One region of the Nocardioides sp. QY071 genome, then DNA from elsewhere that is predicted to be linked to it. Evidence: riboswitches for the same ligand, from Rfam matches in the RefSeq annotation. Region 1 holds a riboswitch; the other holds the start of a gene.
What was found. A riboswitch is a leader RNA that binds a small molecule or an ion and turns the genes downstream of it on or off. The one in region 1 is predicted to bind thiamine pyrophosphate.
Positions count from the first base shown of each region.

Region 2: it holds a riboswitch for thiamine pyrophosphate, as region 1 does, so the genes downstream of both, QI633_RS02100 (thiamine ABC transporter substrate-binding protein) here and thiE (thiamine phosphate synthase) in region 1, are expected to answer to the same signal.

Region 1 is NZ_CP124681.1:1,008,048-1,022,671, forward strand. Features, by position in the region: gene QI633_RS04805 (choice-of-anchor P family protein) at 1-1,240, opposite strand, end outside; gene QI633_RS04810 (NAD(P)-binding domain-containing protein) at 1,418-2,527, shown strand; TPP riboswitch at 2,493-2,603, shown strand; gene thiE (thiamine phosphate synthase) at 2,594-3,184, shown strand; gene QI633_RS04820 (FAD-dependent oxidoreductase) at 3,195-4,193, shown strand; gene thiS (sulfur carrier protein ThiS) at 4,190-4,387, shown strand; gene QI633_RS04830 (thiazole synthase) at 4,384-5,148, shown strand; gene QI633_RS04835 (thiamine phosphate synthase) at 5,145-5,705, shown strand; gene QI633_RS04840 (hydroxymethylpyrimidine/phosphomethylpyrimidine kinase) at 5,702-6,373, shown strand; gene thiC (phosphomethylpyrimidine synthase ThiC) at 6,370-8,055, shown strand; gene QI633_RS04850 (HNH endonuclease signature motif containing protein) at 8,928-10,241, shown strand; gene QI633_RS04855 (YdeI/OmpD-associated family protein) at 10,305-10,973, opposite strand; gene QI633_RS04860 (asparaginase) at 11,023-12,024, shown strand; gene QI633_RS04865 (hypothetical protein) at 12,129-13,319, shown strand; gene QI633_RS04870 (2,3-butanediol dehydrogenase) at 13,350-14,408, shown strand; gene QI633_RS04875 (DUF4032 domain-containing protein) at 14,417-14,624, opposite strand, start outside.
Region 2 is NZ_CP124681.1:430,785-445,408, forward strand. Features, by position in the region: gene QI633_RS02030 (MBL fold metallo-hydrolase) at 1-773, shown strand, start outside; gene QI633_RS02035 (DUF559 domain-containing protein) at 949-1,857, shown strand; gene QI633_RS02040 (Crp/Fnr family transcriptional regulator) at 1,998-2,618, opposite strand; gene nth (endonuclease III) at 2,790-3,506, shown strand; gene QI633_RS02050 (TlpA disulfide reductase family protein) at 3,506-4,126, shown strand; gene QI633_RS02055 (CoA pyrophosphatase) at 4,123-4,863, shown strand; gene QI633_RS02060 (MarP family serine protease) at 4,883-6,067, shown strand; gene QI633_RS02065 (enoyl-CoA hydratase-related protein) at 6,089-6,865, shown strand; gene QI633_RS02070 (oxygenase MpaB family protein) at 6,879-7,775, opposite strand; gene QI633_RS02075 (NADH:flavin oxidoreductase) at 7,895-9,097, shown strand; gene QI633_RS02080 (hypothetical protein) at 9,113-9,409, opposite strand; gene QI633_RS02085 (diacylglycerol kinase) at 9,541-10,674, shown strand; gene QI633_RS02090 (SDR family oxidoreductase) at 10,671-11,495, shown strand; gene QI633_RS02095 (MBL fold metallo-hydrolase) at 11,505-12,572, shown strand; TPP riboswitch at 12,580-12,688, shown strand; gene QI633_RS02100 (thiamine ABC transporter substrate-binding protein) at 12,680-13,747, shown strand; gene QI633_RS02105 (ABC transporter permease subunit) at 13,759-14,624, shown strand, end outside.

The sequences.
Region 1 (14,624 bases):
CCTGGGCGGTGTCGAGGGTGACCTTCACCGCGGTGATCATGTTCTGGTAGCCCACGCTGGTGTCGGTCTGCTGCAGGTTGAGCGCGACCTGGCCGAGACCGGCGATGTTGAGGATGGTGTTGGGCGAGACGTCGATCGGGATCGTCTGACCCGCGATGACGAGGTTGACCAGCTCCATCTTCATGTCCGAGGTCCAGTTGCCGTCGGCCAGCTTGCCGTGGGCGGTCACCTTGACCGCGGTCGCCTTGACCAGGCCGCCGAGCAGGTTGATGCCGGCGGTGCGGTTGGTGTTGGTGATCTCGGCGTTGCCGAAGGCGTCCTTGGTCGAGGTCGTGGTCGACGTGATGGCGCCGGTGGTCAGGATGCCGGGCACCCGCACGGCCAGCGTGGAGTTGGACTTGGTCTGGCCGTTGCTGGAGCCGAAGGGCGTGATCACCCGGGCGGTCGGGTCGCTGACGACCGTGACCGCGTCGGAGACGTTGGCCTGGACCCGGCTGCCGTAGGCGGTGCCGAACAGGCCGGCGCCGGAGGACGGCTGCACCTCGGAGAGGTACTGGTTGACCGGGTTGACCAGCAGGGTCACGCCGGCGGAGTAGCCGCCGAACGGCTGCAGCAGGGTCACGCCGACCGCCCAGCCCATGGTGCCGATCAGGTCGCCGTCCTCCTGCTCGACCTTGCCGTGCATCGAGTAGTTGAGGGTGACGCTGGCGACGCCGGGGATGGTGACGGCGTAGTTCTTGGGGATGTTGAGCGGCAGCTTGACGCCGGCGATCTTGATGTTCGCCAGGCGGCTGTTGGCGGTGTGGGAGCCGTTGCCGTCCGCGCGACCGGTCGTGCTGATCGTGGTCTCGAGCGCGTCGGCGGTGATCAGGCCACCGAGCAGGCTGACGTTGGCGACCCGCGCCCACGACTTCAGCGTGGTCTGCGGCTGCCCGAGGACCTGCGAGACGACGGCGTCGGTCTGGGTCTCCACCGCGCCGAGCTGGGCGAGGTTGAGCACGCTGGCCGCGGCCGTGCTGTTCTTCGAGGTGCTGGACTTCGCGCCGCCGGTGACACCCGACTGGGCGGTCAGGTCGGACTGGACGACACCGTCCAGGACCTTGACGTACGTCGCGCCGGTGCTGGCTGCGTAGGACCAGTAGACCGGGTCGGCGGCCTGCGCCGCGGGTGCCGGAACGGCGACCAGACCTGCACCCGCCAAGGTGAAGGCGACAAAGGTGACGAACTTGCGCACGTTCACGGGACCCCATTCCCATCCGTGTGATGACTGCTATGTATGTGTCGAGCCCCCCAAGCAAACCACTACCCGGGCACGCCGAGCGAGCCGAGGTGGGGATTTCTGCGAGGTTTTAACGAAGAATCATTCACAATGTCACGGCGGAGGGCATATCCGGGGCGAAATGGCTGTTTTGCTCCCGTGCACGTGTATGGCGCAGTGGTGATCGGGGCCGGCCAGGCCGGCCTCTCGGCGTCCTTCCACCTGACCCGGCTCGGCATCGACCACGTCGTGCTCGACGCCAACGACCGGCCGGGCGGCGCCTGGCAGCACCGGTGGGACTCGCTGTCGATGCACGACGTGCACGGCGTGGCCGACCTGCCGGACGCCCCGGCTCCCGGTGACTCCCGCGAACGGGCCAATGTCGTGGTGCCGGCGTGGTTCGGTCGCTACGAGGACCACAACCGGCTGCCCGTCGTACGACCGGTGCGGGTGGACCGGGTCACCGACGACGACGGGCTCCTGGTGGTGCACGCCGGCGAGCGCAGCTGGACCGGGCGAACCCTGGTCAACGCCACCGGCACCTGGACGCAGCCGTTCGTGCCGTACTACCCGGGCGCCGAGACCTTCCTCGGGGAGCAGCTGCACACCTCGGACTACCCCGGACCGGACCACTTCCGCGGGAAGCGGGTGGTCGTGGTCGGTGGCGGCGCCTCGGCGGTCCAGTTACTCGGCGAGCTCGCGCCGCGCACCGACGTGGTGTGGGTGACCCGGCGGGCCCCGGTGTGGCGCGACGACTTCGACGAGAACGTCGGCCGGCACGCCATCGGGCTGGTCCAGGAGCGGGTCCGCGAGGGCCTGCCGCCCGCGAGCGTCGTCAGCGTCACCGGCCTCGCACTGCGGCCCCAGGAGCAGGAGGCGGCCCGGCTCGGTGTCTACGAGCGGCGCCGCGAGATGTTCGCGCGGATCGAGCCGGACGGCGTGCGCTGGGCCGACGGGTCCTTCGAGCGCGCCGACGTCATCTTGTGGGCGACCGGCTTCCGGCCCGCGGTCGGGCACCTCGCACCGCTCCACCTGCGCAGCGAGCGCGGAGGGATCGCGCTGCTGCAGAGCGGTGCCGACGTGCAGACCGCCACGACCGCCGTACGTGACCCGCGGGTGCAGCTGGTCGGCTACGGCCCGTCCGCGAGCACCATCGGCGGGAACCGGGCGGGGCGCGCGGCCGCATTGGCGGTACGGCGCTACCTCGCCGCGCACGAGGGTGCTAACGTCGCCGCCGACAACCCACGGGAGTCCGCGGCAGCGGGCTGAGAGGGAGCTGGAGCCGCTCCGACCGTCACACCTGATCCGGATCATGCCGGCGAAGGAACGGACCTGATGAGCGCACACCTTTTCTGCCTGGTCTCCGAACGGGACGACCTCTCCCTGCTACCCGCCCTGGCCGAGGCCGGGGTCGACGGCTTCCAGGTCCGGGCCAAGTCCCTGGCCACCGGCGCGCTGGTCGTGCTGGCCCGCTCGGTGCTCGCCGCGGTGCGTCCGGCGGGAGCGCTGGTCGTCGTCAACGACCGGCTCGACGTGGCGCTCGCCGCGGGCGCCGACGGCGTGCACCTCGGCGCGGACGACCTCGCGGTCGCCGACGCGCGACGCCTGGCTCCCGGTCTAGTCATCGGCGCGACCTGTCGGTCCCGGGCTGAGGTCGTCGCGGCTGCCGATGCGGGTGCGGACTACGCCGGGTTCGGTCCGGTCTTCGCCTCGGGCTCCAAGGCCGGACTGCCCGCGCCGCTGGGCGTCGCTGCCGTCGCCGAGGCGGCCGGAGTGCTGCCGCTCGTCGCGATCGGCGGCATCACCGCCGCGACCGCCGGTGAGGTGCGGGCGGCCGGCGCCCACGGCGTGGCCGTGATCGGCTCGATCTGGCGACAACCTGATCCCCTGGGTGCAGCGAAGGAGCTCGTCGCGGCAGTCGCCTGAGGTGGCCGGGATGCGGATCGACGTGCTGGGCGCGGGGATCGTCGGGCTGACGGTCGCCGAGGAGCTCGCGCGGCGTGGACACTGCGTGGCGGTGGTCGACCCACGGCCCGCCGACGGGGCGTCGTACGCCGCCGCGGGGATGCTCAGCCCGGCTGCCGAGGTCTGGCACGGCGAGGAGGAGATCCTCCGGCTCGGCCTGGCCTCGCTGGAGCTGTGGCCGGAGCTGGCCGGCCGTCTCGGCGTCGAGCTGCGCAGGAGCGGCACCCTCCTGGTCGGGTACGACGCCGGCGACCTCCAGCAGGTCGAGCGGCAGGCCGCGCTGCTGCACCGGCACGGCCACTCCGTCGACCTCCTCGGCCGGGCGGGGGTGCGCTCCGCCGAGCCCACCCTGGCCCGCGTGGCCGGCGGCGCGCTGCTGCCGTCGGAGGCGAGCGTCGATCCGAGGGCGGTCTGTGCGGCGCTGCTGGACCGGGTGGAGCTGCGTGGCTCCGCGCGACCGGACGCCGAGGTGACCGTCGTGGCGACCGGCTCGTCGCTGCCGGAACCCTGGACCGGACTGGTCTCCGGGGTCCGTGGTGAGATCCTGCGGCTGCGCTCGGACGACCCGCCCCGTCGTACCGTCCGCGGCTGGGTGGGCGGCGAAACCGTCTACCTGGTGCCGCGCGGCGACGGGCGCGTGGTGCTCGGCGCCACTTCGGAGGCGCACGCGGCTGCGCCCGTGGTGACCGCCGGCGGGGCGCTGCGGCTGTTGGCGGCCGCGCGGACGCTGTGGCCCGCGCTCGACCGGGCCGAGCTGGTCGAGGGCACGGCCCGTGACCGCCCGGCCACCGTCGACGGACTGCCGCTCGTCGGGCCGAGCGGCGTCGACGGCGTCGTCCTCGCCGCCGGCCACTACCGGCACGGCGTGCTGCTGGCCCCGCTCACCGCTCGGCTCGTGGCCGACCACCTCGAGACCGGACGGGTCGACCCGGTCCTCGATCCCCGCCGCACCATGGAAGGAGCACGATGATCACCTGCAACGGAGAGGCGGTCACGGACGCGGCGACCGTCGCCGACCTGCTGGAGCGCCGCCTCGGCGATGCCCGGCCGCACGGAGTCGCGGTCGCGGTCAACGAGGAGGTGGTGCCGCGCGGCGAGTGGCCGTCGTGGCGGCTGGCCGACGGCGACGTGGTCGAGGTCGTGACGGCGGTGCAGGGCGGATGAGCGAGGTCCTGATCGCGGGCGAGCGGCTCTCCTCGAGGCTGTTCCTCGGCACCGGCGGCCTGCCGCGGACCGCCCTGGTCGAGCCGGTGCTGGCCGCCGCCGAGCCCGGGCTGGTGACGGTCTCGATCCGGCGTACCTCCACGCTCGCGGACGGCGGCCTGCTGGCGGCGCTGCGCGCGGCCGGGGTCCGGCTGCTGCCCAACACCGCCGGCTGCCTGTCCGCCCGGGAGGCGGTGCTGACCGCCGAGCTGGCCCGCGAGGCGCTCGGCACCGACTGGGTGAAGCTCGAGGTGATCGGAGACGAGCGGTCCCTGCTGCCTGACGTGGTCGAGCTGCTCGACGCCGCCGAACAGCTGGTGCGGCGCGGGTTCGTGGTGCTGCCCTACACGACCGACGACCCGGTGCTCGCCCGCCGGCTGGTCGACGCCGGCTGCGCGGCGGTCATGCCGCTCGGCTCGCCGATCGGATCCGGGCTGGGCGTCCTCAACCCGCACGCCATCGCCGCGGTCCGGGCCGCGGTCGACGTACCGGTGGTCCTCGACGCCGGCGTCGGTACGGCGAGCGACGCCGCCCTGGCCATGGAGCTGGGCTGCGACGCGGTGCTCGCCGCGACCGCCGTGACGCGGGCCGACGACCCGGTCGCGATGGCCTCCGCGCTGCGCCTTGCGGTCGATGCCGGCCGGTTGGCCTACGGCGCCGGCCGGGTGCCGCGGCGCGCCGAGGCCCGCGCCTCCAGCCCCGTCCTGGGGTTGATCTCATGAGCCGCCGGGTCGTCGTGCTGACCGACCGCACGCTCGTCCCCGAGGGGCGTTCGCTGCGCGACGTGATCGCCGCGGCCGCCGACGGCGGGCTGGCCACGGTGTTGCTGCGCGAGGTCGACCTGCCCGACGACGAGCGCGCCAAGATCGCCGACCACGCCCGGACCTGCGGGCTCGAGGTGATCGCCGCCCACCGTGCGGTGCCGGGCTGCAGCGGTGTCCACCTGCCCGCCGCCGCGCCCGTCCCCGGCGTCGCCACCCGGTGGGGCCGCTCCTGCCACACCCGCGCCGACCTCGCCACGGCCGCGGCCGACGGGGCGTGGTGGGCCACCCTGTCGCCGTACGCGACGACGGCGAGCAAGCCCGGCCACGGACCGCCGCTCCCGGCGTCCGCCTTCACCGACCCGCCCCTGCCGGTGCTGGCGCTCGGCGGGATCACGCCGGACAACGCCGCGGGGGCGCTCGAGGCGGGCGCGTGGGGTGTCGCCGTGATGGGCGCCGTGATGCGCGCAGCCGACCCCGCCGCGGTCGTCGCGGCGCTGCTGGCGGCGGTCTCGTGAACCCGCCCGTCGTCGTCACCATCGCCGGAACCGACTCCAGCGGCGGAGCGGGCATCGCCGCCGACCTCGCGACCTTCGCCGCGCTCGGGGTGCACGGCGCGTGCGTCGTCACCGCGGTCACCGCCCAGGACACCACCGGTGTGCGGGCGATCCACCCGGTCCCGTACGACGTCGTGGCCGCCCAGCTCGACGCGGTGCTCGACGACCTGCCCGTCGCGGCCGTCAAGACCGGCATGCTGGCCACCCCGGAGGTGGTCCGGCTGGTCGCCGAGCGGTGCGCGGACCGGCTCCTGGTGGTCGACCCCGTGCTGGTCGCGACCTCCGGAGCCGTCCTCGCCACCGACGACGTGCGGCAGGCCTACCGCGAGGCGCTGCTGCCGGTCGCCACCGTCGCCACCCCCAACGCCGAGGAGGCTTTGGCGCTCGGCCTGACCGACGGCCCGGGTGTCGTCGTCACCCGCGGCGGCGACCTCCCGACCACCAACGACCACGGCACCGGCTGCACCCACTCCGCGGCCCTCGCCGCCCACCTCGCCCACGGCGCCGACATCCCCGCCGCCGCCGCCCGCGCCGACGCCTATGTCGCCCGCCAGCTCCACCTCGGCCAGGACTGGACCCTCGGCCGCGGCCGGGGGCCCGTCGCCCACATCCAAGGAGATCCCGCATGACCGTCCACCCCGCCCACACCCGCATCGAGATCGGCGACCTGGCCGTTCCCTTCACCCGGGTCGCACTGACCAACGGTGAGAGCTTCGACCGCTACTGCACCTCCGGCCCCGGATCCGAGCCCGAGGCCGGCCTGCCGCCGCTGCGGTCCGCATGGATCGAGGGCCGCGGCGACGTGACGTCGTACGACGGCCGCGAGACGCAGCTGCTCGACAACGGCCGTTCGGCGGTACGCCGCGGTGCGGCCCAGGACCCGTGGCGCGGCGAGCGGCGCCGCCCCCTGCGGGGGCAGAACGTCACCCAGATGGCCTACGCCCGCGCGGGGATCGTGACCGAGGAGATGCGGTACGTCGCCGTGCGCGAGGGCTGCGACGTCGAGCTGGTGCGCAGCGAGGTCGCCGCCGGCCGGGCGATCATCCCGGCCAACGTGAACCACCCCGAGTCCGAGCCGATGATCATCGGCCGCCGGTTCCTGGTGAAGGTCAACGCCAACATCGGCAACTCCGCCGTCACCTCCTCGATCGCCGAGGAGGTCGACAAGCTCACCCACGCGATCACCTGGGGCGCCGACACGGTGATGGACCTCAGCACCGGTGAGGACATCCACACCACCCGCGAGTGGATCATCCGCAACTCGCCGGTGCCGATCGGCACCGTCCCGATCTACCAGGCGCTGGAGAAGGTCAACGGCGAGGCCGACAAGCTCTCGTGGGAGGTCTTCCGCGACACCGTCATCGAGCAGTGCGAGCAGGGCGTCGACTACATGACCATCCACGCCGGCGTGCTGCTCCGGTACGTGCCGCTCACCGCGCAGCGCGTGACGGGGATCGTCAGTCGTGGTGGGTCGATCATGGCCGGCTGGTGCCTGGCACACCACGAGGAGAACTTCCTCTACACGCACTTCGACGAGCTGTGCGAGATCTTCCGCCAGTACGACGTCTCGTTCTCGCTCGGCGACGGCCTGCGCCCGGGCGCCACCGCCGACGCCAACGACGAGGCCCAGCTCTCCGAGCTGCGCACCCTCGCCGAGCTCACCTCGCGCGCCTGGGAGCACGACGTGCAGGTGATGGTCGAGGGCCCCGGCCACGTGCCGCTCAACCTGGTCGAGGAGAACGTCCGGCTGCAGCAGGAGTGGTGCCACGGCGCGCCGTTCTACACGCTGGGGCCGCTGGCGACCGACATCGCGCCCGGCTACGACCACATCACCTCGGCCATCGGTGCGGCCACGATCGCGATGCACGGCACCGCGATGCTCTGCTACGTCACGCCCAAGGAGCACCTCGGCCTCCCGAACCGGGACGACGTGAAGACCGGTGTGCTCACCTACAAGCTCGCGGCCCACTCCGCCGATGTCGCCAAGGGCCACCCCGGCGCCCGCGACTGGGACGACGCGCTGTCGAAGGCACGCTTCGAGTTCCGCTGGCACGACCAGTTCGCGCTGTCCCTCGACCCGGTCACCGCCGAGTCCTTCCACGACGAGACGCTGCCCGCCGAGAATGCCAAGACCGCGCACTTCTGCTCGATGTGCGGGCCGAAGTTCTGCTCGATGCGGATCAGCCAGGACGTGCGGGAGCGGTTCGGGTCGGACCTGTCGGCCGAGGACGCGGCCCTGGGGATGAAGGAGAAGTCCGCGGAGTTCCTGGAGCTCGGCGCGTCGGTGTACGTCGAGCCGTCGGCCGGGTGAGGGCGAGGAGGTCGCGCAGCGTCCCCGGTGGTCGAGGAGGTCGCGCAGCGTCCCCGGTGGTCGAGGAGGTCGCGCAGCGACCGTCTCGAGACCCCTCGCCGTGCTGCCGGAACTCTGCGCGGGCTTCGGCACCGTAGGTCGTTGCGTTCTCAAAGGCGCTGGCGACGAAGGCGGGAGGTGGCTGGGTCCGACGGCCGGGCTACGGTCCGCATGCCCCGGTGGTCGAGGAGGTCGCGCAGCGACCGTCTCGAGACCCCTCGCCGTGCTGCCAGAACTCTGCGCGGGCTTCGGCTCCGTATCCGGTCTCGTTCCGAAAGGGCAGCGACGAGGAAGGCGTCGAGGTGGCTGGGTCCGGCGGTCGGGCTACGGTCCGCATCCCCCGGTGGTCGAGGAGGTCGCGCAGCGTCCCCGGTGGTCGAGGAGGTCGCGCAGCGTCCCCGGTGGTCGAGGAGGTCGCGCAGCGACCGTCACGAGACCCCTGGCCATGCTGCCGGGACTGTGCTCGGGCTTCGGCTGCGTCGTGGTTGCGTTCGGAGAGGCGCTGGCGAGCGAGGTGGCTGGGTCTGGCGGTCGGGCTACGGTCCGCATCCCCCGGTGGTCGAGGAGGTCGCGCAGCGACTGTCACGAGACCCCTGGCCGTGCTGCCGGAACTGTCCGCGGGCTTCGGCTCCGTAGCCGGTCTCGTTCCGAATGGGCAGCGACGAGGAAGGCGTCGAGGTGGCCCGGGTTCGGCGGTCGGGCTGCGGTCCGCGACGCCATTTCGGTTGCAGCTGGAGACGTCGGTTCTCCACACCCCACGGATCGAGTTTCCCTAGTCCACAGGCGGGTTTCCGACGCGTGATTGTGTCGGAGGTGGGTGGGAGAATCCAGTCATGGATCTCGGAACCCAGCCCCGCTCGACAGCACCTGTGCTGTCGCGGCTGAGCGCCGGCATCCGGGCCCGCAACAACCTCCTGGTCGAGGAATGGACCGCGATCGTGGAATGGGCGAGCGACCACGTCGTGACCGGTCCTGAGAGGGCCGCGACGATCACCGAGGGCTACCTCGACACCGGTGTCCCGATCGCAGGTGCGGGTGCACCCCTGGTCAGCGAGTTCGCGTTGATGGAGCTGGTCGCGGTCCTCGGCAGGTCCCCTGACGGCGGCAAGGCGTATGTCGGGCGGGTGATCGAGTGCGCGTGGCGGCTCCCCACCGTCTACGCCGCCGTCACCTCCGGTCGGTTGGCGCCGTGGCGGGCGGAGCGGATCGCCGACCTCACCCACGGCTTGTGTGCTGAGGCGGCTGGGTTCGTGGACCGGCAGCTGTTCAACGCCTCCGGGGTCGGCTGGGCGCAACTGGAGAGGCTCGTGGCGGAGGCGGTGCTTCGGTTCGACCCCGACCGTGCCGAGGCCGAGCGTCAGAAGGCCGCCGCCGACCATCGGCATTTCGACCTGAGCGAGGTCGACGAGCACGGGCTGGTCCACCTCGACGGGCTGCTGGACGCCGCGGATGGTCACGACCTCGACCAAGCGGTCGCCCGTCGGGCCGAGGTCCTGGGTCGGCTCGGTGACGACTCGACGCTCGACGTGCGCCGGTCCAAGGCCGCTGCCGAGCTCGCCCGCGACGACCTGGCCCTGGACCTGTTGCTCCCCGACCCGGACACCGGCGAGGTCGTCGCGACCGTCCCGGGCCGCAAGGTCGTGCTCAACGTGCACGTCACTGACACCACCCTGACCGGGCACAACCCTGTCGGCCGGTGGGACGAGGGACGTTGTCCGATCACCGCCGCGCAGATCCGGGAGTGGCTGCGGTCGAAGGGCACCACGATCATCGTGCGGCCGGTGATCGACCTGGCCGACCACGTGCCTGTGACGGCGTACGAGATCCCCGACCGCCACAAGGCCCGCGTCATGCTGCGGGACCACACCTGCCGGTTCCCGCACTGCACCCGACCTGCGTCCAGGTGCGACCTCGACCACGCCAAGCCCTACGGCCAGGGTGGTCCGACCTGCCCCTGCAACGAGGTCCCGCTGTGTCGGCGCCATCACCGCGCCAAGACCCACTCGACGTGGTGTTACGAGACCCCGATGCCGGCGACCTATGTGTGGACCAGCCCCAACGGGTTCCGGTTCCGCGTCGACCACCGCGGCACCCACCCCCTCCACGACACCAGCGACACCAGCGACCCCAGCCCGCCCGACGAGTAACGACCCCGCCCCGCACCCCGCAGGACCTCACGTCCGCGGGGGCATCGGCGCGTCCAGGCGACCTCAGCGCGCGGCTGCCGCCGCGGCGGCAGCCAGCTCCACCCACTTCGGGATCTCGCCGTAGCGCTGGCTCGGGATCATCCGTCCCGCCGCCGAGTCCTCCACGAGCTGGGCCATCCGCCGGTCGCGGGTCGCCTCCTGCTTGGCGGTGGTCACCCAGTTCATGCAGATCCGGCGGTAGGTGTTGGTGGCGGCGTCCCAGAAGGCGGTGGCGGCCGGGTCCGCGGCGAGCTGGGCGGCGTACGCCGGCGGCAGCGCGAGCCCCGGGCCGGCCTCGTGGGTGTAGGGGGCGACGTCGCGCCTCCGCGCCTCCCAGATCGCCAGCCCCGGCGGCTGCATCCGGCCCTCGGCGCGCAGTCGCTCGACGAGGTCGATGTTGACCTTGCTCCAGTTGCTGGTCTTCTTCCGCGGGGTCCAGCGCTGGCGGGTCGCGTCCTCGTCGATGCGCTGGGCGACCGAGTCGATCCAGCCCCAGCACAGCGCCTCCGGCACCGCCTCCGCCCAGGTCAGGCCGCGGTCGGGGACGTGCTTCTTGTAGAGGCCCATCCACAGCTCGGTCTCGGTGTCGTGGTGAGCGGCCAGCCACGCGCCGAACTCGGCGGCGTCGGCGAAGAAGCGGGCCGGGCGCTCGGCGCTGCCGCCCAGCCGGCCGGGGGTGGTGTCGCGTGCCATGCGACGAGCCTGCCACCGACGGCCGACAGCGGTGCGGAATGCTGGGTCCATGACCCTTCCCACCGTGGCGATCGGCGCGCTCGGCGGCACGATCGCGTCCACGTCCGACGACGGCACCGAGGTGGTGCCGACGTTGTCCGCGACAGCGCTGGCGGCGGCCGTGCCCGGGCTCGAGGAGACCGCGACGGTGCGGGCCGAGACGCTCGCCTCGCTGCCGAGCCCGTCGCTCGACGAGCCGACCGTCCTGCGCACCCTGGCGTGGGCGCAGGCCGCGGTCGACGCCGGTGCCCGGGGCGTGGTCATCACCCAGGGCACCGACACACTGGAGGAGTCGGCTTACCTCCTCGACCTGTTCTGGGACCGCCCCGAGCCGCTCGTGGTCACCGGCGCGATGCGCTCGCCCCAGGCCGCCGGTGCCGACGGTCCTGCCAACATGCTCAGCGCGGTCCGCGGCGCCCTCGCGTCGGGCTCGCGCGAGCGAGGCGTCCTCGTCGCGTTCGACGACGAGCTGCACCAGGCCCGCTGGGTCGCCAAGACCGACTCGATGTCGACCAGCGCCTTCCGCTCGGCGGGGTTCGGTCCGATCGGGCGCTGCGTCGAGGGCGAGGTCGTGTACGGCGTCCCGCCGGGCCGGTTGCCCGCGCTGCGGCTCTCGCCGGGGCAGGAGGCGGGCGACCCGCGGGTGCCGCTCGTGGCGACCTACCTCGGCGACGACGGGTACGTCCTCGACGCGATCCGGGCCGAGGACGTCGACGGCGTCGTCGTCGCCGGCTTCGGTGCCGGGCACGTGTCGGCCCGGACGGCCGAGGCGGTGGGCCGCCTGGCCCGCCAGGTCCCGGTCGTCTTCGCCTCGCGCACGGGCTCGGGCCCCACCGGGCGGGCGATGTACGGCTACCCGGGTTCCGAGATCGACCTGCTCGCCCGTGGTGCGGTCGGCGCCGGCTGGCTCTCGCCGGTCAAGGCGCGGCTGCTGCTGTGGGCGCTTGCACTGAGGGGGCCCGTGGCGCGGGCGGAGGTCGCGCAGGAGTTCGAGGTGCGCGGCCGGCCCTGACCTGCCCGTTCGGGCAGTCTTCTGGCTGCAACCGGGTGCAACGGTTCCGGCTCGCCGGAGCTCGCGAGTGTGCTGTCGGTCACATTCCCAGAAGGTGGTCCGACATGCAGCACAACGACAAGCGCCCGATGGCGTGGTGGGCCTTCGGGCTCGCGAACCTGGCGGTGGTCCTCGCCGTCGCCCTCCTCGGCTGGTACCTCCTGGCCGACCCCACGACGAGTCCGCTCGACGTCTACCCGTTGCCGTTCAACGCGGCTCTCTTCTGGGCCTTGATGTTCGTCGTGTGGACCGGATTCAACCTCGAGCTCGCCGGGTTCGCGCGTCTCCCACAACCCGCGCGCGGCGCCGCGTACACCGCCGCGACGGTGGCCTTCGCGGTGGCGGTGACCTGGCTGCTCGGACACGGACTAGGAGCGCTGGACCCGAGCTTCGCCGCCGGCCGAGAGGGCGGAGTCGGCTACTTCACCGGGGCGCTGTTCGTCCTGTTCGGCTTCTCGACCTACGTGATGGCGGTGGTGAACTGGAACCACTGGCCGTGGACGGACCGGGGACTGCGCCAGCCGTTCGTCGGCCTGTGCGAGATCGCGTTCCTGCTCGGTCCCACGATCCTGCTGTACGTCGTCCTGGGCATCCCCGCCGTGGCCGAGCAGGTCGGCGACCACGGCCCGGTCCTGGAGCTGAACACCCTGCTGGGCTGGTACTACAGCGTGGTCGTGGCCATCGTGCTGACCGGCCTGTGCTGGGAGAACTGGCCGTGGCGCCTCGCCGGCGGGAGGGGCGCGGTGGCGCTGGTCTCGCTGGTGGGCAACGTGCTGCTCGGTACCGGGCTCTACTTCGGCCTTCGGGCCGTCGTGCAGGCGGTCGTCGGCTCGGCAGTGAGCGACCAGCTCGGCGTCACCCTCAACCAGTTCCCCTCGCAGATCGGCGTGTGCTGGGTCGCCTGGATGATCCTCTGGGGCAACGCCTTCGGGAACCGGCCCACGGGCTTCGGCACGGCGACCAACCTGGTGTGCCGCGCCGCGATCACCTTCGGGCTCGCCGTCGTGACCTTCGTCGGCTACTACTACGTGCTGGCCGCGCACGTCCTCCACGAGCCGGTCGTCGTCGGAGCGCTGCACGGCAACGCCCTGGGCTTCCTCGACTGGTTCGCCCTCGTGACCCTGCTCTACGTCGTCGGCTTCGGGTCCTATCCGCTCCGGGCGCCGGCAGCCGCGCCCGACCCGGGCGCTCAGCTTGACGCTGACGCTGGCGCTGACGTCGTCATGCCCGGAGCCACCGTCACCTCGGCCGGCTGAACCGCACACCATCGAGAAGAGGAGAGAATCATGAAGGCAGCACGCTTCCACGGCCGGGGGGACATCCGGATCGACGAGGTCCCCGAGCCTGTGGTCCGCCCCGGCACCGTCAAGGTCGAGGTCGAGTGGTGCGGGATCTGCGGCACCGACCTCCACGAGTACCTCGAGGGCCCGATCTTCGCGCCGCCCGCCGACGCACCGCACCCGTTGACCGGTGAGACGGTCCCGATCACGCTGGGGCACGAGTTCGCCGGCGTCGTGGCCGAGCTCGGAGAGGGCGTCACGGACCTACGTGTGGGCGACCGGGTCGTCGTCGAGCCCTACATCGTCTGCGGCAGGTGTGACGCCTGCACGCAGGGACGCTACAACGTGTGCCAGAGCCTGGGCTTCGTCGGACTGTCAGGGATGGGTGGTGGGTTCTCGCAGTACGTCGTGGCGGAGCGCCGCTGGATCCACCCCCTCGGGGACCTCGGCACCGACGTGGGTGCCCTCGTGGAGCCGCTCGCCGTGGCCTACCACGCCGTACGCCTCGCCGGAACGCGGCCCGACCACACGGCCGTCGTCTTCGGTGCGGGCCCGATCGGCCTGGTGACCACGGCTGCTCTGCGCGCGGTCGGGGTCGAGGACGTGATCGTGGTCGAGCCGGCCGACGTGCGCAAGGAGAAGGCGACGGTCGCGGGCGCGGGACACGTCCTCGACCCACGCTCGACCGACGTGACGGCGGAGATCATGGAGCTGACGAAGGGGAGGGGCGCGGACATCACCTTCGAGTGCGCAGGCGTCGACGCCGTGCTGAGGACGGCGATCGAGTCCACCCGGGTCGGCGGCACCTGCGTCAACGTGGCGATCTGGGGACACGAGGCCTCGGTGGCCATGAACGACCTGGTGTTCCGCGAGGTCAACGTGCTCGGCAGCCTCGCGTACGCCGACGACCACCGCCCGACGATCGACCTGATCGCCCGAGGCTTGGTCGATCCGCACCAGTTCATCACCGGCCGCATCGGTCTCGACGACCTCGTCGTGGGCGGCTTCGAGGAGCTGATCAAGAACAAGGAGTCGAACGTCAAGATCCTCGTCCAGCCGCGGTAGGGCGTCCGTCAGGCCAACCCCGTCGGGGTGTCCGGAGGCCGGTGCGGCAGCACGTTCGCGACGTAGTCCCGCGCGGAGTCGTGGATGTCGACCTCGTGCCCGGCGGCGTCCGAGAGCGCCCAGCGGTGCTCCATCACCTCGTGGAAGTACTCCGGCGCGGAGATGGTGCGCCGCAGCTCCGGCGGCAGCAGCTCGACGATCGGGGTGTAGACATTC
Region 2 (14,624 bases), 580 kb from region 1:
TGCTCGCCCCCAACCCCGGCATCATGACGCTCGACGGCACCAACACGTGGGTGCTGCGCGAGCCCGGGTCCGGCCGCTCGATCGTGGTCGACCCGGGCCCGCTGCACGACGATCACCTCGACGCCGTGGCGGCCGTCGCCGGCGAGGTCGAGGCGGTCGTGGTCACCCACCACCACCTCGACCACACCGAGGCGGCGCGCTCCTTCGCCGAGCGGATGGGCTGCGGGGTGCGCGGGCTCGATCCCGCGCAGTGCTGGCGATCCGACCCGCTCACCGACGGCGAGGTGCTCTCGGTCGGCGGCCTCGATGTCGAGGTGCTGACGACGCCGGGCCACACCACCGACTCGATCTCCCTGCTCGTGGAGGCCGACGGCGCCCTGCTGACCGGAGACATGGTGCTCGGCCGCGGTACGACGGTGATCGTCCACCCTGACGGCGACCTCGGCTCGTACTTCGACTCGATCGCCCGGATGCGCTCCCTCGTCACCGACGGCCGGGTGCGGTCGCTCTGGCCGGCCCACGGGCCGGTGCTCCCCGACGCCGCCGGGGTCCTCGACCACTACGTCGTGCACCGCCGCGAGCGCCTCGCCCAGGTCGAGGTCGCGCTCCAGCGCCTCGGTCTCACAACGGGCGAGCTCCCGCCCGACGTCGCCGAGGACCCGGCCCTGCCGCAGCAGGTCGTGGAGGTCGTGTACGCCGACGTCGACGAGTCGCTCTGGGGTGCGGCGGAGTGGTCGGTGCGGGCCCAGCTTGCGTACTTGGCACACCGCTGACCAGGCCGACTGACGTCCCTCTAACCGTTCGATCGAACGGTTAGAGGGACGTCTGGAATTCGAACTCCCCCAGATCGTTCGATCGAACGGTTAGAGGGGGTGGCATTCCGCCTTCGCTCATCGGAGGCTGTGGAGGAGGCGAGCAGGATCGGGCGACACCGACAACTCTTCGGTCATGGACATCGATCTGAGCCGTCCGTTCCTCACGAGACAGTTCGAGCGCGCGGGGCACACGCGATGGGAGCTGCAGAACAAGGCGTACCACCAGTTGGTCAGGGGCGTGTGGGTGCTTGAGGAGCATGTCGACCTTGACTGCATGTATCGCGCAGCGTTGCTGCTTCATCCGCCGTGGGCGTTCGTGAGTCGGCTGAGCGCCGCGGCGCTGCTTGGACTTCCTGTTCCGGACCACCCGTTCGTCCACATCACCGTGCGGCAAGAGAAAGAACGTCGATTCAGGCCGCAGATCAAGATCCACGTGACGAGCCGACGTCGCCGCATCATCGTCGTGAGAGGTATGCGGGTGAGCGATCCCTTCGAGACGTTCATCGACTGCGCGGGAAGTCTGGGGTTCGTCGATCTGGTGATCTTGGGCGATGCGCTCTGCCGCAAGTTCAAGCTCACGGCATCCGACCTGCGCAAGGCGTGCGCGGAGACTGAGGCGTACTACGCGGGCCTCGCACGTGCGGCGGCGTCTTTCGTGCGCGACGGAGTCGATTCTCCGATGGAGACTCGGCTGCGACTGCTGATCGTCCTGGCTGGCCTCCCAGAACCAGAGGTTAACGTCGTGCGCCGTTGGGAGGATGGCTCCTGGCGCAGGCGCTACGACCTCTGCTACGAGCGGATCAAGCTGATCGTCGAGTACGACGGCCGGCAGCATGCGACGGACAGGTCACAGTGGAGGGCGGACATCGCCCGACGCGAGGAGTTCGACGACGAGGGCTATCGCGTCATCGTGGTGACGGCGGAGGGCATCTTCGAGAACCCGCTCAACACCCTTCGGCGTGTTCGACGCCAGCTGGTGCTTCGTGGCTGGGGCGCCGTTCCCATGATCAGCGACGATTGGCGTGCGCACTTCGCAGCCTGAGCGTGGCGTCGGGTGGACCTACCTCCAATCCGTTCGATCGAACGGATTGGGGGAGTTCTGGCGTGAAGATGTCCCTCTAAGCGTTCGATCGAACGCTTAGAGGGACTGGGAAGAGACCCGGGTCTGCCGTACGAAGTGGCTCAACGCGCTCGGCGCGACATCCGCTCCATGTCGAGGATGACCACCGAGCGGGGCTCCAGGCGCAGCCAGCCGCGCGACGCGAAGTCGGCGAGCGCCTTGTTGACCGTCTCGCGGGAGGCGCCGACCAGCTGGGCCAGCTCCTCCTGGGTGAGGTCGTGGTGGACGTGCACGCCGTCGTCGGCGGTGCGGCCGAAGCGGTCGGCGAGATCGAGCAGCGCCTTGGCGACGCGACCGGGGACGTCGGAGAACACCAGGTCGGCGACGACGTCGTTGGCCTTGCGCAGCCGGGCCGCCAGCTGGGCGAGCAGCCCGCGGGCGACGGTCGGGCGGCCCTCGAGCCAGCGCAGCAGGTCCTCGTGGGACAGCGACGCGAACTCGGCGTCGGTCACGCAGGTGACAGTCGCCGAGCGCGGGCCGGGGTCGAAGAGCGACAGCTCGCCGAACATCTGGCCGGGGCCCATGATCGCGAGCAGGTTCTCGCGCCCGTCGGAGGAGGTGCGGCCGAGCTTCACCTTGCCCTCGAGGACGACGTACAGCTTGTCGCCGCTGTCGCCCTCGTGGAACAGGACCTCGCCGCGGCGCAGCCGGGTCGTGGCCAGCGACGTGCGCAGCCCTGCCATCGCCTCGTCGTCGAGGGCACTGAACAGTGGCGCCTGACGGAGTACGTCGTTGTCCACGCTTCCTCCAAAGAACGTAAAACCCGGTCTGCGGCATCCTAGCCAGTGCGGCATGTCACACCTAACAGGACGCGCAGGATCAGACTGTCGTACCCACACCGTAGGGTGGCGTCCGTGCGGCCGATCGACACCACCGAGGAGACGTCGACCCAGCTCGTGAGGCGGGCGCGGAAGATCGACCGGGTGCTGGGGGAGACCTACCCCGACGCGAAGGCCGAGCTCGACTTCGACGACCCGTTCCAGTGCCTCGTGGTCACCGTGCTCTCCGCGCAGACCACCGACAAGCGGGTCAACGCGGTGCGCCCGACCCTGTTCGCGGCCTATCCCGACCCTGCGTCGATGGCCGCCGCCGACCGCGCCCACCTCGAGCAGATCGTCGGCCCGCTGGGCTTCTTCCGGGCCAAGACCGAGTCGCTGCTCAAGCTGAGCGCCGCCCTGGTGGAGAAGTACGACGGCCAGGTGCCCGCGCGGCTCGACGACCTCGTGACCCTGCCCGGAGTGGGCCGCAAGACCGCCAACGTGGTCCTCGGCAACGCCTTCGACGTCCCCGGCATCACCGTCGACACCCATTTCGGCCGGCTGGCCCGGCGGCTCGGGTGGACCGAGGAGACCGACCCGGTGAAGGTCGAGCACGCCGTCGGTGCGCTGTTCCCCAAGCGGGACTGGACGATGCTGTCGCACCACCTGATCTGGCACGGCCGGCGCCGCTGCCACGCCAAGAAGCCCGCGTGCGGTGCCTGCCCCGTCGCCCGGTGGTGCCCGTCGTACGGCACCGGTCCGACGGACCCGGTCGAGGCCGAGAAGCTGGTCCGCACGGAGGGCCCCAACTGATGCATCGCCTGCCCGCCGCGCTCGTCGCATTGGTGGCGGCCGCCGTGCTGCTGACCGGCTGCGACAGCGTTGCTCCCGCGGCGTTCGCGTGCAAGGTCGACGTCACGACGCCCGACCTGGTCAAGGACCGCGAGGCCGCCGGGATCGCCGACTGCACGGCACTGCCGACCGAGTCAGGTGCCGCCGACCTGCCCGACCTGGCGATCGACTGCCTCGGCAGCACCGCCCCGGTCTCGCTGGCCGACGTGAAGGGCCCGGCGATCATCAACTTCTGGTCGACGACCTGTGCGCCGTGCCGCGAGGAGATGCCGGTCCTGCAGCAGTTCCACGAGACCTACGGCAGCCGGGTGCCCCTGCTCGGCGTCAACTACCTCGACACCTACCCCGCCGCGGCCATCGACTTCGCCCGGATGAAGGGCGTCACCTACCCGTCGGCGGCCGATGCCTGCGGCGACCTCCAGAAGAGCGACCTGGTGATCAAGGGCCTGCCGCAGTTCCTGTTCGTGCGCGCCGACGGCTCGGTCGAGCAGGCCGCCGGCGGCCTCGACTCGCTCGACGAGGTGGTCGCGCTGGTGAAGCAGCACCTCGGCATCGACCTCACCGAGAAGGCGGCGCCGTGAGCGACCTGCCCACCGACGTCCCCGACGACCTGCCCGACTGGCTGCGGCCGGTCGCGGCAGGCGCGCGTGCCATCCAGGGCAGCGAGCTGACGGCGTTCTTGCCCCCGCAGGACAGGCCCGTACGCCGCGGTGCGGTCCTGATGCTGTTCGGCGACCACGACGTGCTGCTCACCGAGCGGGCCCATGACATGCGCTCCCACCCGGGCCAGGTCTCCTTCCCCGGCGGCAGCATCGACCCCGGAGAGACCGTCGTCGAGGCCGCGCTGCGCGAGGCCGACGAGGAGATCGGGGTCGACCCGGCCGGCGTCGAGGTCTTCGGGACACTGCCCGAGCTGTGGCTGCCGCCGTCCAACTTCGCGGTCACGCCGGTCCTCGGCTGGTGGCGCGACCCGGCTCCGATCCGGGTCGCCTCGCCGGAGGAGGTGCACGCGATCCACCGGGTCACGCTCGAGGAGCTGTTCGCCCCCGAGCACCGGATCCAGGTCCGTCATCCCGGCGGCTGGATGGGCCCCGGCTTCCTGATCGGCCCCGACAAGGACGTGATCCTGTGGGGCTTCACCGGCGGGATCCTGACCCGGTTCTTCGACTTCCTCGGGTGGCTCCCACCGGTGAGCGACCCGCCGGTGCATGATCTCCCGGACTACATGCTCGCCGAGCACGTCCGCCGGACGGCCGCCGCGGCAGCTGCCGACGAGGAGCCGGGGGACGGCATGGACATCCTGGAGCCCAACGAGTGAGCCGCCGAATGAGCCCCGCGTGAACGTCCTCGACTGGCTGCTCGTCGTCCTCGTCGCGGCGTACGCGCTGTCCGGCTACTGGCAGGGCTTCATCACCGGCGCGTTCGCGACGATCGGCCTGCTCTCGGGCGGCCTCGGCGGGATCCTGCTCGCCCCCGTGGTGCTCAGCAACTTCGAGCCGTCGCTCGCGGTCTCGCTGGGAGCGCTGTTCATCGTCATCCTGTGCGCGTCGCTGGGCCAGGCCGTGCTGCAGTACGCCGGCGCCCGGGTCCGCGAGCGGATCACCTGGCAGCCCGCCCGGGCGCTCGACGCCATCGGCGGTGCGCTGCTGAGCGGGCTCGCCGTGCTGCTCGTCGCGTGGGCCCTCGGCGTCGCGATCTCCGGCACCCGGATCGGCTCGGTCACCTCGATGGTGCGCAGCTCGGTGGTGCTCTCGAAGGTCAACACGGTGCTGCCGGACTCGGCCCCCAACGCGCTGCAGGCCTTCAACAACGTCGTCGGCACCGGCTTCTTCCCGCGCTACCTCGAGCCGTTCGCGCCCGAGCGCATCGTCGAGGTCGCGCCCGGCCCGGCCGACCTGCCCGGCACGGAGCCGGTCAAGGAGACGCGGTCGAGCGTGGTCAAGATCCGCGGCGCCAACGACTGCGGTCGCGGCGTCGAGGGCACCGGCTTCGTCTTCGCGCCCGACCGTGTGATGACCAACGCCCACGTCGTAGCGGGCGTCGACGACCCCGAGGTCAGCATCGGCGGCGGCACCGAGCTCGCCCGGGTCGTGCTCTACGACCGTGAGCTCGACATCGCCGTCCTCGCCCTCGAGACCGACGACGCCCCGGTGCTCGACTTCGACACCACCATCGGCGCGGAGGACGCGGTCGCGATCGTCGGCTACCCGCAGGACGGGCCGTTCGACGTGCAGACCGGGCGGGTCCGCGCGATGCAGAACCTCCGCTCGCCCGACATCTACGGCAACGGCACGGTGGTCCGCGAGGTCTACTCCCTGCGTGGCCTGGTCCGCCCCGGCAACTCCGGCGGCCCGATCGTCACGCCGCAGGGCCGGGTCGCCGGCGTCGTGTTCGCCGCCTCGGTCACCGACCCGGAGACCGGCTACGCCCTCACCGCCCAGCAGGTGCAGGCCAGCGCCCGGGCCGGCACCGCCCCCGGCACCGACGATGCCGAGGTCGACACCGGCGACTGTGCCTCCTAGAGGCTCCGCCATAGTGGACGCATGACCGAGACCTTCGTGCGCTACGAGTACGCCGCCGGCGTCGCCCGGATCACCCTCGCAGACGGCGAGCGCGGCAACCCGATCCACCACGCCTCGGTCGCCCAGCTGCACGACGCCGTCCGCTCCGCTCACCGCGACGGCGCGCGCGTCGTCGTACTCGCCGCCGAGGGCCGGTTCTTCTCGGTCGGCGGCGACCTCGGCGCCTTCGCCGGAGCCGACGACGTGGCCGCCTTCATCGACGACCTGGCCGAGGCGCTGCACCGCGTGGTCAGCGAGCTGGTCCGCTCCGAGGCGATCGTCGTCAGCGCCGTCCAGGGCACTGCCGCCGGCGCCGGCTTCCCGCTCGCCGCCGCGGCCGACGTGGTGATCGCCGCCGAGAGCGCGAAGTTCAGCCTCGCCTACACCAAGGTCGGCCTCTCGCCCGACGGCGGCAGCTCGCTGCTCGTCAACACCCTCGGCCTGCACCGGACCCTGCGCCTGGCCCTGCTCGGTGACCTGCTCACCGCCCAGGACGCGTACGCCGCCGGCCTGGTCGCGCGGGTCGTGCCCGCCGACGAGCTGGCCACCACCGTCGACAAGGTGGTCGACGGCCTCGCCGCCGGCTCCGCCACCGCGAACGCCGCCGCCAAGCGGCTGCTGCGCGAGGTCGCCGCGCCGACGCCGGAGACCGCGCTGCGCCAGGAGTCCTTGTCGATCCGCACCCTCTCGGTGAGCCCCGACGGGCGCGAGGGTGTCGCCGCGTTCGTGGAGAAGCGGGCGCCCCGGTTCAACGGCTAGTGGGTCGCCGAGCTCAGTCGGCGGCCGCGGTGGCGTCGTGCCGCACCGGGCAGCCGCCGGCGCCGGGCACCGGGAAGGTGCCGAGGTCGGCGAGCGCGAACCCGCCGGGGTAGCTCTTGATCCGCGGCAGGTCGGCGGTGTACGTCGGCACCCGGTTCGACGGCGTGAAGCGCAGCAGCCGGGCCCGCACCTTCATCGCGCCGACGCTGAGCCGGCGCACGAGCGGACCGGGGTCGGTGTAGGCGAACGCGTCGAGCAGCGGCTGGTCCATCAGGCCGCGGCTGAACAGCTCGACCGGCCTGCGCAGCGGGCGCGGGTAGAAGGTCGTCAGCAGGCGCAGCGTGGAGTCGGCGACCCGGCGTCCGCCCGCGTCGAAGTCGAAGTGGGCGCGCTCGTAGTCGTCCATCAGGTGCATGAACGCGTCGTACGTCTCGGGGATGTCCTTGATCCCCATGTGCCTGCCGAGCGCGCGGTAGTAGTTCACGCTCGCGTGCAGCTCGGTGGCGGTCAGCGCGCGCCAGCCGTAGTCATCGAGCCAGCGCTTGGGGACCACGACGAAGGTCGACAGGACGTAGAGGAAGTCGTCGTTGGAGATGTCGTACATGCGGTGCATCTGGTTGATCCGCCGCAGCGCGGTCCTGCCGGCCTCCGAGTCGAAGCCGTGCACGAACGGTGCCTCGAGGAGCAGCGCCGTGTCGTCGTACCGCTTCTGGACGGCGCCGGTGAACGCGCCGGTCTCGTCGAGGAGGCGGCCGATGCTCGGGACGGCGTAGGTCCGGAACAGTGCGAAGCTCAGCGCCTGGGTGAGGTCCCAGGTGAACTCGTAGAGCGCCAGGTTCTGGTAGATCTCGACGTAGTCGGTCTCCGGGTCGAGCGATTCGTTGCGGTCCCGCCACAGCGTCTTGGCCATGCTCCGGAGCCTAGGACGGTCCCCGGGATCCGCAATAGATGACGAGTTCTCACTTTCCTTTCGCTTTTCGGACCGCGACCTTCTAGAACGTGTTCCAGTTCGCGGCTAGAGTGCGCCCGGTGAGCATCCCCGACGTCTTCGCCCCGGTGGACCTGGGTCCGGTCCGGCTGCGCAACCGCACGGTCAAGGCTGCGACCTTCGAGGGGCGTACGCCGGACGGCGTGGTCACCGACGAGCTCATCGCCTATCACCGGGCTCCCGCTGCCGGCGGCGTCGGCCTCACGACGGTCGCCTACCTGGCCGTCGCGCCGGACGGACGCACCCATAGCGAGCAGATCGTCGTGGGGGAGCGCACCCTGCCCGGCCTGGCCAGGCTCGCCGACGAGATCCACGCGACGGGCGCCGCGATCGCCGGCCAGGTCGGGCACGCCGGCCCGGTCGCCAACGGCCGCTCCAACAGCGTGCACGCCATCGCGGCCAGCCCGATGCCGAGCCCGCTGTCGATGCAGATGATCCGCTCCGCGTCAGAGAAGGACCTGACCCGCGTCACCCGGGCGTACGTCGACACCGCCCGGACCCTGGTGCGCGCGGGCTTCGACGTGCTCGAGCTGCACATGGCGCACTCGTACCTGATCTCGTCCTTCCTCGCCCCCGGCCTCAACCGCCGCCGCGACCGATGGGGCGGCCCGCTCGAGCGCCGGGCCCGTCTCGCGCGACAGGTGGCGCGCGTCGTACGCGAGGAGGTCGGGGACGCCGTCGCGGTGACCGCCAAGGTCTCCGTCTCCGACGGCTTCGCCGGCGGGGTCACCACCGCGATGAGCGTCGAGCTCGCGCAGCTGCTCGAGGCGGACGGTCACCTCGACGCCCTGCAGCTCTCGGGCGGCTCGTCGCTGATGAACCCGATGTACCTGTTCCGCGGCGACGCCCCGGTCGCCGAGTTCGCCGCGACCATGCCACCGCTCGTGCGGTGGGGGATGAGGACGCCGGCAGGGCGCGGGTTCATGAAGCGCTACGCCTTCGAGGAGGCGTACTTCCGCCCGAAGGCGCTGGAGCTCCGCTCCGCCGTCGCGATGCCGCTCATGCTGCTCGGCGGCATCAACCGGCTCGAGACCATGCGGCAGGCGATGGCCGACGGCTTCGACTTCGTCGTGATGGGCCGGGCGCTGCTGCGCGAGCCGGACCTGGTGGACAGGCTGCGGTCGGGTACGGCGGCCGGGGGCATCTGCATCCACTGCAACCGCTGCATGCCGACGATCTACTCGGGGACCCGCTGCCCCGAGTGGGCGCCGGGAGAGGTGATCCCGGCGCCCGATCGAGGCTAAGGGGTCAGCCCCGCGTCACTTGGCGATGCAGTCGGCGCTGGCCTTGCCGATCACCTCGGAGGCGTCGGAGACCTCGTCGCTGGAGCCCTTGTCGTTGTCGACCATCTTGTTGAGGGTCTCGTCGGAGAGGTCGGAGTCGACGACGGCCTTGGCGATGCAGTCGATGACGTCGTCGGTCAGCGCCGAGGAACCACCGGGGATCTGGTCCTTGATCGCGTCGGCGACCTCGTCCTGCGAGGGCCGGCCGCCGCCACCGCACGCCGAGAGCGTGACGGCGAGAAGGACGGCCGAGCTGACGAGCTTGATCTTCATGGATGGGTCTCCTGGGTCGGTCGGTGTGGGCGCGCGGACGTGCGCGCCCTCCGGTCGACGGGCTGCATGCCCGGTTCGCGGGCGCGGGACACCTCTTCCCAGAAACTAGAACTCGTTCTACATTGGCCCGCATGTCACAGGTCATCCCCGAGAAGCCGCTACGGGTCGTCGTCTGGTCCACGGGCACCATCGGGCGGCACGCGATCGTCGGCGTCGACGCCCATCCCGACCTCGAGCTGGTCGGCGTGTGGACCTCGACGCCCGAGAAGCACGGCCAGGACGCCGGCCTGCTCGCCGGTCTCGACCGCGAGCTCGGCGTCAGGGCCACGACCGACCGCGACGAGCTGGTCGCGCTGCGGCCGGACTGCGTCGTGCACGGCGCGATGACCGACGACCGGGTGTTCGAGTCGATCGCCGACCTCACCGAGCTGGTCCGCGACGGCGTCAACGTCGTCTCCTCGGGGCCGGTCATCCTGCTCCACCGTGAGGGCACGCTGCCCGACGAGATGATCGAGGCCATCGACGAGGCGGGTCGGCAGGGCAACGCCAGCCTGCACGTCAACGGCATCGACCCCGGCTTCGCCAACGACGTGCTGCCGCTGGTGCTGACCTCGCTCTCCCAGCGCATCGACCACGTCGTGGTCAGCGAGATCGCGGACTACTCGACGTACTACCAGCCGGTGGTCATGCGCGACCTGTTCGGCTTCGGACAGCCGATCGACGGTGGGGACGCCAAGCCGCTGCTGTGGGAGCCGGGCATCCTCACCACGGCCTGGGGGCCGGTGGTGCGGTTGATCGCGGCCGGGCTCGGCGTGACGCTCGACGAGCCGCTGGTCGAGGAGGTCGACCGGCGGCCCGCGCCGCGGGACACGAGGACCGTGTCACTGGACGTGGCGGAAGGCACCATGGGGGCCGTCCGCTTCCGCGTCATCGGCACGGTCGACGGGGTCCCGCGGGTCACCCTCGAGCACGTCACGCGTACGGCGCCCGACCAGGTCCCCGAGTGGCCCACTCCCGCCGAGGGCGACGGCTGCTACCGGATCGAGATCACCGGCGAGCCCTGCATGAAGCTCGAGTTCACCCACCACGGCGAGCACGGCGACCACAACGTGTCCGGGATGATCGTCACCGCGCAGCGGCTGATCAATGCGATCCCCGCCGTCGTCGCGGCCAGGCCGGGGCTGGTGACCGCCCTCGACCTGCCGCTGGTCACCGGCCGCGGCCTCGTCACCGGTACCGTCGCGGGCACCAAGGAGAAGCGATGAGCATCCTGGACCGGTTCCGGCTCACCGACCACGTCGCCGTCGTCACCGGCGCCGGCCGCGGCATCGGTGCCGCCACCGCCGTCGCGCTCGCCGAGGCCGGCGCGGACGTCGTCATCTCCTCGCGCACCGAGGCCCAGTTGGTGGAGGTCGCGCAGCGGATCGAGGAGGCCGGGCGCCGGGCGCTCGTCGTACCTGCCAACCTGGCGCACACCGACGAGGTCGCCGCCCTCGCCGGTGCGGCCTTCGACGAGTTCGGGCGCCTCGACGTCGTCGTCAACAACGTCGGCGGCACCATCCCGAACGCCTTCCTCGACACCGACGTGGCCTACCTCGAGGAGGCCTTCCACTTCAACGTCGCCACCGCGCACGCGCTCAGCCGGGCCGCCGTACCGCTGATGCTGAGGTCCGCGGGCGAGGGCCGGCAGAAGTCGATCACCTCCATCTCCTCGGCGATGGGCCGGCTGGCCGGGCGCGGGTACCTCGCCTACGGCACCGCCAAGGCCGCGCTCGCGCACTGGTCGCGGCTCGCGGCGACCGACCTCAACCCGGAGATCCGCGTCAACGGCGTCTTCGTGGGCTCGGTGATGACCAGCGCGCTGGAGTTCGTGGCCGGCGTGCCGGAGATGAGGACCCAGCTGGAGGAGGCCACGCCGCTCGGCCGGATCGGCGAGGCCGAGGACATCGCCGCCGCGGTCGTCTACCTCGCCTCGCCGGCCGGGAAGTACGTCACCGGCAAGCTGCTCGAGGTCGACGGCGGCATCCAGGAGCCGAACCTCGACCTCCACCTACCCGATCTGCGACCGGATGTGAACGACGCCTAGAGTGCGTTCATGAGCACTGGAGGGGTCGCCACCGGACACGCCATCTCGCCCGACTCGGGCCGGCACTGGGCCGACGAAGGCGCCTGGGAGGTCGCAGAGGGCGTCCACCGGATCCCGCTGCCGCTGCCGATGGACGCGCTCAAGGCGATCAACGTGTACGTCGTCCAGGGCGACGACGGGCTCACCCTGATCGACGGCGGCTGGTCGATCCCGGTCGCCCGGGAGCTGCTCGACACGTCCCTGCGCTCGATCGGCTCGGGCTTCGGCGACATCAAGCGGTTCCTGGTGACCCACGTGCACCGCGACCACTTCACGCTCGCCACCGTCCTCGGCCACGAGTACGGCGCCGACGTGGCCCTCGGTCGCGAGGAGCAGCCCGCGCTCGAGCTGCTGCACCGCGCCAGCCGCGAGGGCCTCGACGAGAGCCCGTTCCTCGCCGTGCTGCGTACCGCCGGCGCCGAGGAGATCGCGGAGCTGTGGGCCGCGGGTCCGCGCGACCTTCCGCAGGCCGTCGACTGGGCGTTCCCGAGCACCTGGCTCGAGGGCGACCAGGCCGTCGATATCGGCCGGCGCCGGCTCGACGCCGTGCACACCCCCGGCCACACCCCCGGCCACTACGTCTTCGCCGACCAGGCGGAGGGCGTCCTCTTCTCCGGCGACCACGTGCTCCCGACCATCACGCCCTCCATCGGCTTCACCGTCCCGCCCGCCGACCAGCCCCTCGGCCAGTTCATGGCCTCCCTCGCCCGGGTCCGCGAGCTCCCCGACCTGCGCATCCTCCCCGCCCACGGCCCGGTCGCGCCGTCGTCGTACCAGCGCGTCGACGAGCTGCTCGCCCACCACGAGGACCGGCTCTCGCTGTGCCTCGACTCCCTCCGCGCGCGGGGCGCGGCCACCTCGCTCGTCGTCGCCAAGGACCTCGGCTGGACCCGGCACGAGCGGGCGTTCGGGGAGCTCGACGTGTTCAGCCAGGGCATGGCCGCGATGGAGACCAAGGCGCACCTCGACCTGCTCGTCGCCCGGGGTCAGGCCACTGCGGTCGACCTGCCGGACGGCGTGGTCTACACCGCGTCCTAGAATCGGAGGCGTCAGACAGGGGAGCACCATCCGGGTGCTGAGAGTGCGGCGCGGGCCGCAGACCCTCCGAACCTGATCCGGTTAGCACCGGCGAAGGGAGTCATCCGATGCGTACGCGCACGCTCACCGGCCGCCTCACCCTGGTGGGCCTCTCGACCACCGTCCTGCTCGCCAGCGGCTGCTCGCTCCTCAGCAGCGAGAGCGACGGCGACAAGGCGGACGACAAGACGGTCACGCTGGTGACCCACGAGTCGTTCGCCGTCCCCGAGGAGCTGGTGAAGGCCTTCGAGAAGGACACCGGCTACCGGCTCACCATCAGCAAGCTCGAGGACGCCGGCGCGCTGACCAACGAGCTGGTCCTGACCAAGGACAAGCCGGTCGGCGACGTCGTCTTCGGCGTCGACAACACCTTCGCGACGCGAGCTGTCGACGAGGGCGTGTTCGCGCCGTACGCGCCGACGCTGCCGCAGGGCGCCGACGCCTACGAGCTCGACGGCGACGACCAGGACGCGCTCACGCCGGTCGACACCGGCAACGTCTGCGTCAACGTCGACGACGCCTGGTTCCAGGCCAAGGGGATCCCGGCCCCGACGAGCCTCGACGACCTCACGAAGCCCGCCTACAAGGACGTCTTCGTGATCCCCGGCGCCAGCACCAGCTCCCCCGGCCTGGCCTTCCTGCTCGCGACGATCGCGAAGTACGGCGACGACTGGTCGTCGTACTGGACCGGGCTCGTCGACAACGGCGCGAAGGTCGTCAAGGGCTGGTCCGACGCGTACTTCACCGACTTCACCTTCTCCGGCGGCGACCGGCCGATCGTGGTGTCCTACGACTCCTCGCCGGCGTTCACTCTCGACAAGGCGGGCGACAAGACCACGACCAGCGCGCTGCTCGACGGCTGCTTCGAGCAGGTCGAGTACGCCGGTGTGCTGAGTGGCGACACGACCAACACCGCGGGCGCGCACGCCGTGATCGACTGGCTGCTCTCGCCCGAGGTGCAGGCGGCGCTGCCCGAGTCGATGTACGTGTTCCCGGTCGACTCGTCCGTCGAGCTGCCCGCGGACTGGGCGAGGTTCGCCGAGCGGCCCGAGAAGACCGAGCAGGTCGCGCCGGCCGAGATCACCGAGAAGCGCAAGGCCTGGCTGGAGCAGTGGACGGAGATCGTGTCGCGCTAGGCAGTTCGAGAATGGCCCGACGACTGGCACTGGGACTGCTCGCCGCGGTCCCGGTCGCCGTCGTCGCCGTCTTCTTCGTGCTGCCGGTCGGCGCGATGCTCCACCGCGGCGTGTGGCCGGACGGCTCGTTCGACCCGGGTGCCGTGCTCGACGTGCTGCGGCGCCCGCGCACCGGCCGCGTGCTCTGGTTCACGGTGTGGACCAGCAGTGTCGCGACCACGCTCGCGGTGCTGCTCGGCCTGCCGGCCGCCTATGTCCTGCACCGGCTGCGCTTCCCCGGCCGCGCCCTGATCCGTACGGCGCTGCTCGTGCCGTTCGTGCTGCCCACGGTCGTCGTCGGGCTGGCCGTGCGCGAGCTGATCTCGTCGTCCGGCCTGCTCGGGTTCCTCGACCTCGACGGCACGGCGGCCGCGATCCTGATCGGTCTGGTCTTCTTCAACGTGGCGGTCGTGATCCGCACCGTCGGCGTCGCCTGGGAGGGCCTCGACCGCCGCCCAGCCGAGGCCGCGGCCGCGCTCGGCGCCACGCCGCTGCAGGTGTTCCGGACCGTCACCCTGCCCGCACTGCGCCCGGCGATCGTGTCGGCGGCGAGCGTGGTCTTCCTGTTCTGCGCGACCGCGTTCGGTGTGGTGCTGGTCCTCGGCGGCGTCCGGTACTCCTCGGTCGAGACCGAGATCTACCTGCTCACCGCCGACCTGCTGGACCTGCCGGCCGCGGCGGCGCTCTCGCTGGTGCAGATGCTGGCGGTCGTGGCCCTGCTCGTCGTGGTGGGCCGGTTGCGCGCCGTACCCGACCCGACCGTGCGACGCATCGCTGCCGCCCCCGCCCGCCCCCGCCCGCGCGACCTGCCGGCCCTCGCGGTCACCGCGCTCACCCT